4 regions of the Parafrankia sp. Ea1.12 genome follow, and region 3 is predicted to be linked to each of the others. Evidence: riboswitches for the same ligand, from Rfam matches in the RefSeq annotation. Region 3 holds a riboswitch; each other region holds the start of a gene.
What was found. Region 3 has a riboswitch for cyclic di-AMP ahead of FMEAI12_RS19345 (C40 family peptidase). Riboswitches for the same ligand answer to the same signal wherever they lie in the genome.
Positions count from the first base shown of each region.

Region 1 (2,195 bases), on a different contig from region 3:
CAGAGCGAACCGGGGAACTGGGCGTACAACGCGTCCAAGGCGGCTGTGATCAACATGGTGCGGGCCGCGGCGCTCGACCACGCCGCCCAGAACATCCGGATCAACGCCGTCGCCCCCGGCCTGACCGAGACGGCGCTGACCGCGCGCCACCGCACCGACCCGGCGTCCACCGCGGCGGTGAGCCGCCGCATTCCGATGGGGCGCTGGGGGCAGCCGGGCGAGCTGGCCTCGGCCGTCTGGTTCCTGGCCTCCGCCGAGTCGTCCTACATCACCGGAACGACGCTGGTCGCCGACGGGGGCCTGACCGCGCACCACGGGGTCGTGCCTCTGCCGGCTCCGGAGGTTGCGCTGCCGACTCCGGAAATCTGACCCGGAACGGACGAAATTACGACTCGTCCGCATCAGGGGCCTGTCAACAGGTCTGGGTGGTGCCCGGACGAACGCCGGGACCATTTCCAACTTGATGCTCGCGCAACTTCTTCCCGGTTCACGGGTCGAATTCCTGCGCCGAGGTGAGCACGTCACCCACTCTCCGTGTCACCGCTCTCGGCCATCGTGGCGGGGCGGTCACGGTGATGGGACGGTCCGTTAAAGAGGAACGCGCCTGCGCGCGTGATACGCCGTCTACGGAGAATCTTCAAGGTTTCGATGGGCCATGTGGTGCTCGCCACAGAGCCTTGGCAATTGTTGGTCCGTTGTGTGTAACGTCTGCGCCGTGCTTTCGTTCAGGAAAGCGCGCACCGGGCGACACGCCGAATCCTGCCCCGCCCGGTGAACAACAAACCTCAGGGCGGGAGCGGGGGAACCAACCTTCGGGCGTCGATCACAGACGTCCTCGGGGTGAAGTCGCGTAGCGCGACCGGGTAAATCCCAGCCCGAACCCGACAGCTAACTTCGCAGGCGTGGGGAGGGGCATCACTTTGTCCGTTATGGCTTCGCGTGCTCGTAAGACCAGTCGTTCCATCCGCCGCGGCCGTGCGCTGCTTGTCGCACCGCTCCTCGCCGCCACGATCGGCGGCGGAATCGCGATGTCACAGCCCGCCAGCGCCGCGGGTCGGCCGGACGCACACCGCTTCCTGAGCGCGGTTGTGCCCTGCGAGTCCGGCGGTAACCCCCGCGTGGTCAACGAGATCGGCGCGGGCGGCCTGTTCCAGTTCCTGCCGAGCACCTGGCGCGGCGTCGGTGGTCAGGGTCTCCCGCAGAACGCAAGCGCCGCCGAGCAGTGGAAGCGCGCGCACATCCTGTACGCGCAGCAGGGAACCAGCCCGTGGTACGCCTCGAAGAGCTGCTGGGGCCCCAAGCTCTGACCCAGCCCCCAGGCTCTGACGCGGCCCGTCGAATGAATCTGACGCGGCCGTCGAATGGAGCAGACAGGTGACGGACCAGCCTGGCTGAGCCCTGGCTGAGCGTGACAGATGGTCCGTGGAACGCGATCGGTGGCCCGGGTGTCAGTGTCGACACCCGGGCCACCGGCGTTTCGGTACCACCGGCCGCGTCGCACGAGCGCGAGGAAGCACGAGCGCGAGCGCGAGGAAAAGAGACCTGCCGTACGCTGAACAGTCGTCCGCCCGCGCACCTGCGGCCGAGTTGGCGGCGGCCGGAGAGGTGGGTTGTCGATGGCCGAGCCGACCAGCCGCCGCAGGTTCGCCGTTCTCGCGATCTGCTGCATGAGTCTGCTGATCGTGGGGCTGGACGGCACCATCGTGAACGTGGCCCTGCCCGCACTGCGCCGGGATCTGGGTGCGTCGCCCGCGGGCCTGCAATGGACGATCGACAGCTACACCCTCGTCCTGGCCAGCCTGCTCATGCTCGGTGGTTCCACCGGCGACCGGCTCGGCCGCCGCCGGATCTTCCAGACCGGACTGGCCCTGTTCACCGCAGGCTCGCTGCTGTGCAGCCTCGCGCCCGGGCTCGGCTGGCTGGTGGCCTTCCGAATGGTGCAGGCCGTCGGCGGCTCGATGCTGAACCCGGTTGCGATGTCCATCATCACCAACACGTTCACCGACCCGCGGGAACGGGCCCGCGCCATCGGTCTCTGGGGCGCGGTGATCGGGATCAGCATGGCACTCGGCCCGGTGCTCGGCGGCATCCTCGTCGAGACGGTGAGCTGGCGGGCGATCTTCTGGATCAACATCCCGATCGGGCTCGCCGCGCTGGTGCTCACGCACCGCTTCGTCCCCGAGTCCCGCGCGCCG
Region 1 is NZ_UBIZ01000295.1:19,873-22,067, reverse strand. It holds gene FMEAI12_RS14520 (SDR family NAD(P)-dependent oxidoreductase) at 1-369, shown strand, start outside; cyclic di-AMP (ydaO/yuaA leader) riboswitch at 741-917, shown strand; gene FMEAI12_RS14515 (transglycosylase family protein) at 930-1,307, shown strand; gene FMEAI12_RS14510 (MFS transporter) at 1,617-2,195, shown strand, end outside.
Region 1: another riboswitch for cyclic di-AMP. It lies ahead of FMEAI12_RS14515 (transglycosylase family protein); the one in region 3 lies ahead of FMEAI12_RS19345 (C40 family peptidase).

Region 2 (2,195 bases), on a different contig from region 3:
CCCGCACAACCACACCACCGCCGCCGTCGCGGTCGCCCTGCGGGAGGCCGCGACACCAGATTTCCGGGAGTACGCGCACCGGGTCGTCGCGAATGCGAAGGCGCTCGCCGAGGCGCTTTCCGGACGCGGTTTCGATCTCATCACCGGCGGCACCGACAACCATCTCATCCTCATTGACCTGACGAGTCGCGGAGTCGCCGGGAAGCCGGCGGCGAAGGCACTCGACCGGGCCGGGATCGAGCTGAACTACAACACGGTGCCGTTCGACCCGCGCAAGCCGTTCGACCCGTCCGGGGTGCGCCTGGGAACCGCCGCGATCACGACCCGCGGGCTGCGTCCGGAGCAGATGCCCACCCTCGCCGCCTGGATCGACGAGGCCGTCAAGGCCGCCGGCGACGCGGACGAGGCGACCATCGAGCGGATCGCGGGCGAGGTCAGGGACCTGATGTCGGCCTACCCGATGCCCGGCTGGGTCTGACCGACCCAGCGGGGAACCTCCAGCCGGCCGACCCAACGGCACCGCTGACTCCCCCTCACCCTCGGCCCGGGCGCGCACGAAGGCGCCCGGGCCGAGGCATGCCCGGCCCAGCTCCCCCGCAGCCCCGGTCGCCGTCCGCGCCGGGTGTGGCGACGTCCGGGCGGATGCCCGCGCCGCAGCGTCGCCGGTTACTGCCCGGAGTGTCTCGATCTCGATTCTGTGTACGCATCGTGACCAGGATGCGCCGTCGGTACAAGAAAATTAGTACTTGCGATTACCCTTAGTAGTTCGTTACGGTGTCCTGGCTCGCAGCAAGCGACGGGCCGTACGCCGAGTTCTGCCCTAGGCCCGTCGTCCCCTCCTAGCGATCAGCAGGGCAGAAGCGGGGGAACCACGTTCCTCCGGACGGCCACCCGCGCACGGGCGGCCGTCCTCGGGGTGAAGTCGACCGCGCCGCAGATGCGGTAAAGGCCGACCGGGCTTCCCGGCCCGAACCCGACAGCTAACCTCGCAGGCGTACGGGAAGGATCGTCGTGTACGCACGCATGTCTGGATCACCCAGGCGGGCCTTTCACCCGTCCCTCGGGCAGCCGCCGCGGCCGCACAGTGCCCGCATCCCGGGGTTGACGCAGGAAATCTAGACCCACCAGGTCCGGAATACTTTTACGCCGACAGAACGCCGGCGCACTGAGCCATGCTTCCCTCGCCGGGCGAATCGTTGCCGTAACTTTTTGATCCGTGTACGGATCAATTTCCCATCCGGACATTCAGAAGCTCTGTTCTTCATAGCAGAAACGAGATTCTTAGATGTCGCATGGAAAGCACCGCAGGTCCAGCCGTCCGAACACCTCCGGACGGGGACCCGGGCGAGGCCGCGCCGCCGTGGTCACCGCGGCGAGCGTCATCGGCGCGTCGGCGGGCCTGATGTTCACCGCGGGCCCGGCGAGCGCGGCCACCGTCTCCGACGTCACCATCGCGCAGGCGGCGCAGAACGCGGGCCTGCCGTCCTGCCGCGGGATTCCGCTGAGCACCTGGGTCGCGGTGGCGCTGGCCGAGTCGGGCGGCAACACAACGGCCCACGCGACGGTCGGTGAGGACTCCCGCGGCCTCTGGCAGATCAACATGCGCGCGCACTCGAGCTGGGTCGGTAGCCGCAACCTCTACGACCCGAACGTCAACGCCTGGGCCGCACGGCAGGTATGCGCCAGCCAGGGCATCGGTGCCTGGAGCGCCTACAAGAACGGCATGCACGTGAAGTACCTGGCCCGCGGCGCCGCGGCGGCGGCCGCGGTGGGCAGCGGCACCGGCGCCCGGACGATCTCGGCCGTCACGCCGGCCGCACCGGCCGCACCGGCCGCGACGGCACCGGCGCCCGCCAGCTCGGGCTACATGCGGCTCGGGGTCGAGGGCGTCCGCTGGGACGTGGCGCTGGTGCAGAAGCGGCTCGCCGCCATCGGCTACCCGATCACCATCGACGGCCGGTTCGGTCCGCAGACCAACCACATGGTCGTCGACTTCCAGAAGAAGAACGGCCTCGTCCCGGACGGCGTCGTGGGCCCGCTCACCCACGACAGGCTGTTCGCCTGATCCAGGGGCGGCGCGCGGCCGTCGAGCCGTCCACGTCGCGGCCCGGGCACGCCGGTGCCGGGCCGCGACGGGGCGGCGACCGGGCGGCGTGGCCAAGCCCGTGGCCGGGCGGGGGTGGCGCGCCCGACAC
Region 2 is NZ_UBIZ01000459.1:21,494-23,688, reverse strand. It holds gene glyA (serine hydroxymethyltransferase) at 1-478, shown strand, start outside; cyclic di-AMP (ydaO/yuaA leader) riboswitch at 797-1,010, shown strand; gene FMEAI12_RS27165 (peptidoglycan-binding protein) at 1,286-2,065, shown strand.
Region 2: another riboswitch for cyclic di-AMP. It lies ahead of FMEAI12_RS27165 (peptidoglycan-binding protein); the one in region 3 lies ahead of FMEAI12_RS19345 (C40 family peptidase).

Region 3 (2,195 bases):
CCTGACCGCTCTCCAGACGGCGTCTGGTCCGAACTTCGACCGCATGTTCCTGGAGATGATGATCCGGCACCACGGGGGTGCGATTGCGATGGCACGCACCGAACAGCGGGACGGACAGTTCCCCGACGCCGTGGCCCTGGCCAGGACGATCGAGTCCACGCAGACCACAGAGGTCGAGACCATGAAGGGCCTGCTCGGTACCGGATAGCCGAGCAGGGCCCTGGGGCACCGGCCGCGCGCCGGTGTCCCAGGGCACCTCGGGTCCCAGGCGCGACACTCGGCACGACGAACGCGAACGTCGGTCGCGGCGAATGACCTGACGACGAGACAGCTGACGACCGGAACAGCGGAACGGCTGGGAGACCTCGAAGTCGAGGCCATGGACCAGGTGTGGGCCGCGAGCGGCCCTCGTGGCATGGCACCAGGCCGGTGCCGGAGACCGTCCTGCCGGAGATGGTGGCCTTAACGGCCCGTTTCGGACCTGCGAGCAAGGCGACGGGGCAAGACGATCCACCCGGACTACCCGACCGTTCATCGGACACCGCGGGCCGCAGCGGCTTTGGCGGCCCCGACAGACGTCCCGTCAATCCTTCCGACAGCCACCAGTCTCGATGATCAATGTCTTTCGGTGGTGGAGAGGTCAGCACCGAGAGATCCCCTCACCCCGGGCAACTATGTCTCGTAGTAGGTGCCGAGCCTCGCGAAGGGTGGGTGGTGTCCGGACGCAGTGCGCCGAATTGCTGTCCTGATCCTCGCTGCGCGGGCCCGGGGAGGCTTGGTTGGGTGGCGGTCTGACCGCGATCTGGTGATCGAAGGCACTCCAAAGGCGCGTCTACTCCGCTCGGCGAACCTAGATCTTGCTGGAGCGGCGTGGATGTCCGTCGAAGATCTTCTGAGATCTTCCGATTGCTACCTACTATGCTCTGTAGTTGGTAGTGTGTGCATCTGCTGCAGCATCGGACCGTACGCCGAATCCTGCCCCTGGTCCGGTGACCCCTCCGACTTGCATCTGGGGCAGGAGCGGGGGAACCACGTTCCTCCGGGCGTCGCCTCCTTCGATGCCCTTGGGGTGAAGCCGAATACGCACGGGGCGTTCGGCCGGGCTCCCAGCCCGAACCCGACAGCTCACCTCGCATCACCTCGCAGGCGTAGGGGAAGGATCACCATGGTGTCTGCGCAGAGTGCGCAGCTTGATGCAGAAAGACGCCGACAGGAGGGACGCGGTCGCCACCGGGCTCCGTCCGTCCCCACAGCGTCGAGCCGGGCCAGAGCGCGGGCCCGCGCTGTCGCAGCGGTGACCACTGGCACTGTCGTGGTCTCCGGTATGGCTCTCGCTGGATGTGCGCCGGAGCCCAGCTCGGACGGCGCGTTGGACGACAGCACGAACACCACGTCACTGACGCTCGCGACCCAGATCGGGTCCCGGGTGGCAGTCGACGGCCCCGTCCAGGGTGCCGCGGGAGAGGGCGCGTCGCGCACCGTCCTTGATGCCACGACGGACATCTCTGCACCGACTCTGTCGTCCAAGATCGACGTGGGTCTGCGCGTGACGAACCCCGACGTGACTGTCAACGCGGACGAGCCTGTCAATGTCGGCTTCTCGCTGTTCAACGAGGAGACCCACGCCCCGCTGGCGGACCAGCTCATCAAGGTACAGGTCAAGCTACCCACCGGCTGGGCGACCTTCCTGCACCTGACCACCGACGAGCGTGGCTTCGCCTCCTACACGGCCCGCGTCCTCATCACCACGAACGTCACGGTGATCTTCGATGGAACGGACGCCCTCCAGTCCGCCCGCTCGGAGAACGAGGCGACGCTGCGCGTACGCCCGGCCCCGCCGCCGGTATCTGTGCAGGGCACCAGCAATGCCGTGAACGTCGAGACTCCGGCGGTCGACGTCAGCATCCCGGCCAACACGCTCGGGGAGAAAGCCGTATACCTGGCGTCGCGGCAAGCCGGTAAGCCCTACGTCTACGGGGCGACCGGGCCGTACAGCTTCGACTGCTCCGGCCTGGTGCAGTACATCTACAAGCAGCTCGGCAAGACACTTCCCCGGACCACCGACCAGCAGTACGCGGCGACAACCAGGATCGCTCAGGGCTCCGAACAGCCAGGCGATCTCATCTTCTTCGGCCAGCCCGGCGCGATCTACCACATGGGGATCTACGCCGGTGGCGGGAAGATGTGGGTCGCGC
Region 3 is NZ_UBIZ01000348.1:16,663-18,857, forward strand. It holds gene FMEAI12_RS19340 (DUF305 domain-containing protein) at 1-208, shown strand, start outside; cyclic di-AMP (ydaO/yuaA leader) riboswitch at 1,008-1,135, shown strand; gene FMEAI12_RS19345 (C40 family peptidase) at 1,295-2,195, shown strand, end outside.

Region 4 (2,195 bases), on a different contig from region 3:
CGTGGGCGCGCGGTGCCCAGCGGAGCACACGGCGCCAACTCGGAACAGAGTGTGCACCCGCTCCTATCCATGCGGAAGCGCACCCTCGATGTGGACGCGAGGCGTCACCCGCCCGGCGAGGCCTCATGAAGATCGTGCGGGCGGTCGGCGCGACATCGGCGCCCATACCAACCCAGGACACTCCGAAGCCCACAGCCCACCACAGGCCCCTCATGGGTTGCGGATCGGGTAAAGCCTGCCGAGACCACGCGCACGACCCATCGGAGTCCACACCGGACGCAGCGTTCGCGTGGGCTCCTATGTGTCTCAGCGGCCCCGATGCGTCCTACCCGACACATGCCGACACATGCGGCCGCGCGCCGAACGCTGCTGCCGCGGTGACCCGAGCGCACCCGTTCGTGCGCCCCGGTGATACCTCTTCCGGCCCGCCCCGAGACGCACGCCGTGGCCGAACCGCGAGCCGCCCCGCCCGTGGGCCCGCGGGACAGCTCGGATTCCCGCCCGAACGGGGCTACTTCGGGGCACGCAGAGAGGCACCAGACAGCCCACGCGATCGCCCGATCACGGGCGAGAGACACACACGGACCCACCTCAGCCAAGATCGATCCGAGGGACGAATGGGACGTACCGACCCGACCCCGAGGGACGCCACCACCCCGCAAGCAGTCACAGAAACACCCCAACAAGTTAACTCATAGTTACAGTTGCGTTTCTCACACATCACGGCATGCGGGCTGGTATCAGCACGACGATATGAATTTTCTAGCTGCTTGATGACGGCCTGGCCGGCCGCGGGTAGCCTTCTCGCATATTCGGCTTGATTGCCGACAGCACGCCCAATGGTAACGATCTTTCACCAGTGTGATCTGTCGGTACGAACCACCCTCCACGACGCGGTCGCCAAGTTAATGAGCGCGCATGCGCGCGCGATACCAGCACCGTGATCAAACCTCAAGCAGCCACCGGACGGTGTGCTCTTTTTCACCCGAGGCATTCAGTGCTTGTCATTCGACCTGACGGCGTGGTTATGGTCTTCGCCGTGCCCGGAGACAGGCCGGGCACCCGACGGGTGGCACGCCGAATCCCTGCCCCCATCCGTTGGAAACAGAAACCCGATGGCAGGAGCGGGGGAACCAATACCCGGTCGCCGATTCTGGGGACCTTGGGGTGAAGCCGCTAACGCCGACGGCACGAGGAGGAAGCTTGTCCTCCGTTGCCGAAGGCACAGGATTTCCGGAGTTCCTGACTTGGCGGCCGGGCTTTTTCCCTGCCCGAACCCGACAGCTCACCTCGCAGGCGTGGGGAAGGAAAACTCACGCATGTCCGACGCACGTACCAGTGGCCGACAACGCCGCAGCAGTACCCGCAGCCGGGCCCGCACTCTCGTCTCCGTCCCCGTCATCGCCGCGGCGGTCGGCGGAACACTCGCCCTGAGCCAGCCGGCCAACGCCGCCACGACCTGGGAAGGTCTACGGCAATGCGAGTCCGGCGGTAACTACACGACGAACACCGGTAACGGCTACTATGGCGCTTACCAGTTCTCGCCAGGCACCTGGCGCAGCCTCGGCTACTCGGGGCTGCCACACACGGCTCCGCCCGCCGTGCAGGACGCAGCGGCACTGCAACTCGCACTCCGTTCCGGGTTCGGCCAGTGGCCGGTCTGCGGGAGCGGAATGGGCTCCGAGCAGCTCCTGCCCGGCGCGTCGTCATCAGGCGCCGGGGTCCAGGCGTCCAGAGCGGCCGAGCGCACCTCGCTGGTCGCCCAGCCCGCAGCCGCGGGCGTCCCGAACCTGACGCGGACATACACCGCGTCGATGGTCAACCAGGTCAGCGACGAAGTCCGCTCCTGGCAGGCCAAGATGACCTCCCTCGGCTACCCCCTCACGGTCGACGGCAGCTACGGACCACGGTCCGCGGCCGCGGCGCGTGACTTCCAGGCCGCACGCGGCCTCGTGGTGGACGGCGTCCTGGGTCCGCAGACCTGGGCGGCCACCTTCGGCTGACGTCTGCCGACCGGCGCACTCGGTCACCAGCCGGGCCGTCTGACGGCCACCGCCGCACGCGGCGCCCGCTCCCCCGCTGGCCTGAACCGACCCACCGCACCCTCCTGACGGCCGCCCCCACGCCGCCGTCCGGTCGCGGTGGCCCCCACGCACCGGTCGAGCCCCCTTCGCAAGGCGTCCTTCCCCCGGACG
Region 4 is NZ_UBIZ01000092.1:49,063-51,257, reverse strand. It holds cyclic di-AMP (ydaO/yuaA leader) riboswitch at 1,066-1,313, shown strand; gene FMEAI12_RS01680 (transglycosylase family protein) at 1,320-2,003, shown strand.
Region 4: another riboswitch for cyclic di-AMP. It lies ahead of FMEAI12_RS01680 (transglycosylase family protein); the one in region 3 lies ahead of FMEAI12_RS19345 (C40 family peptidase).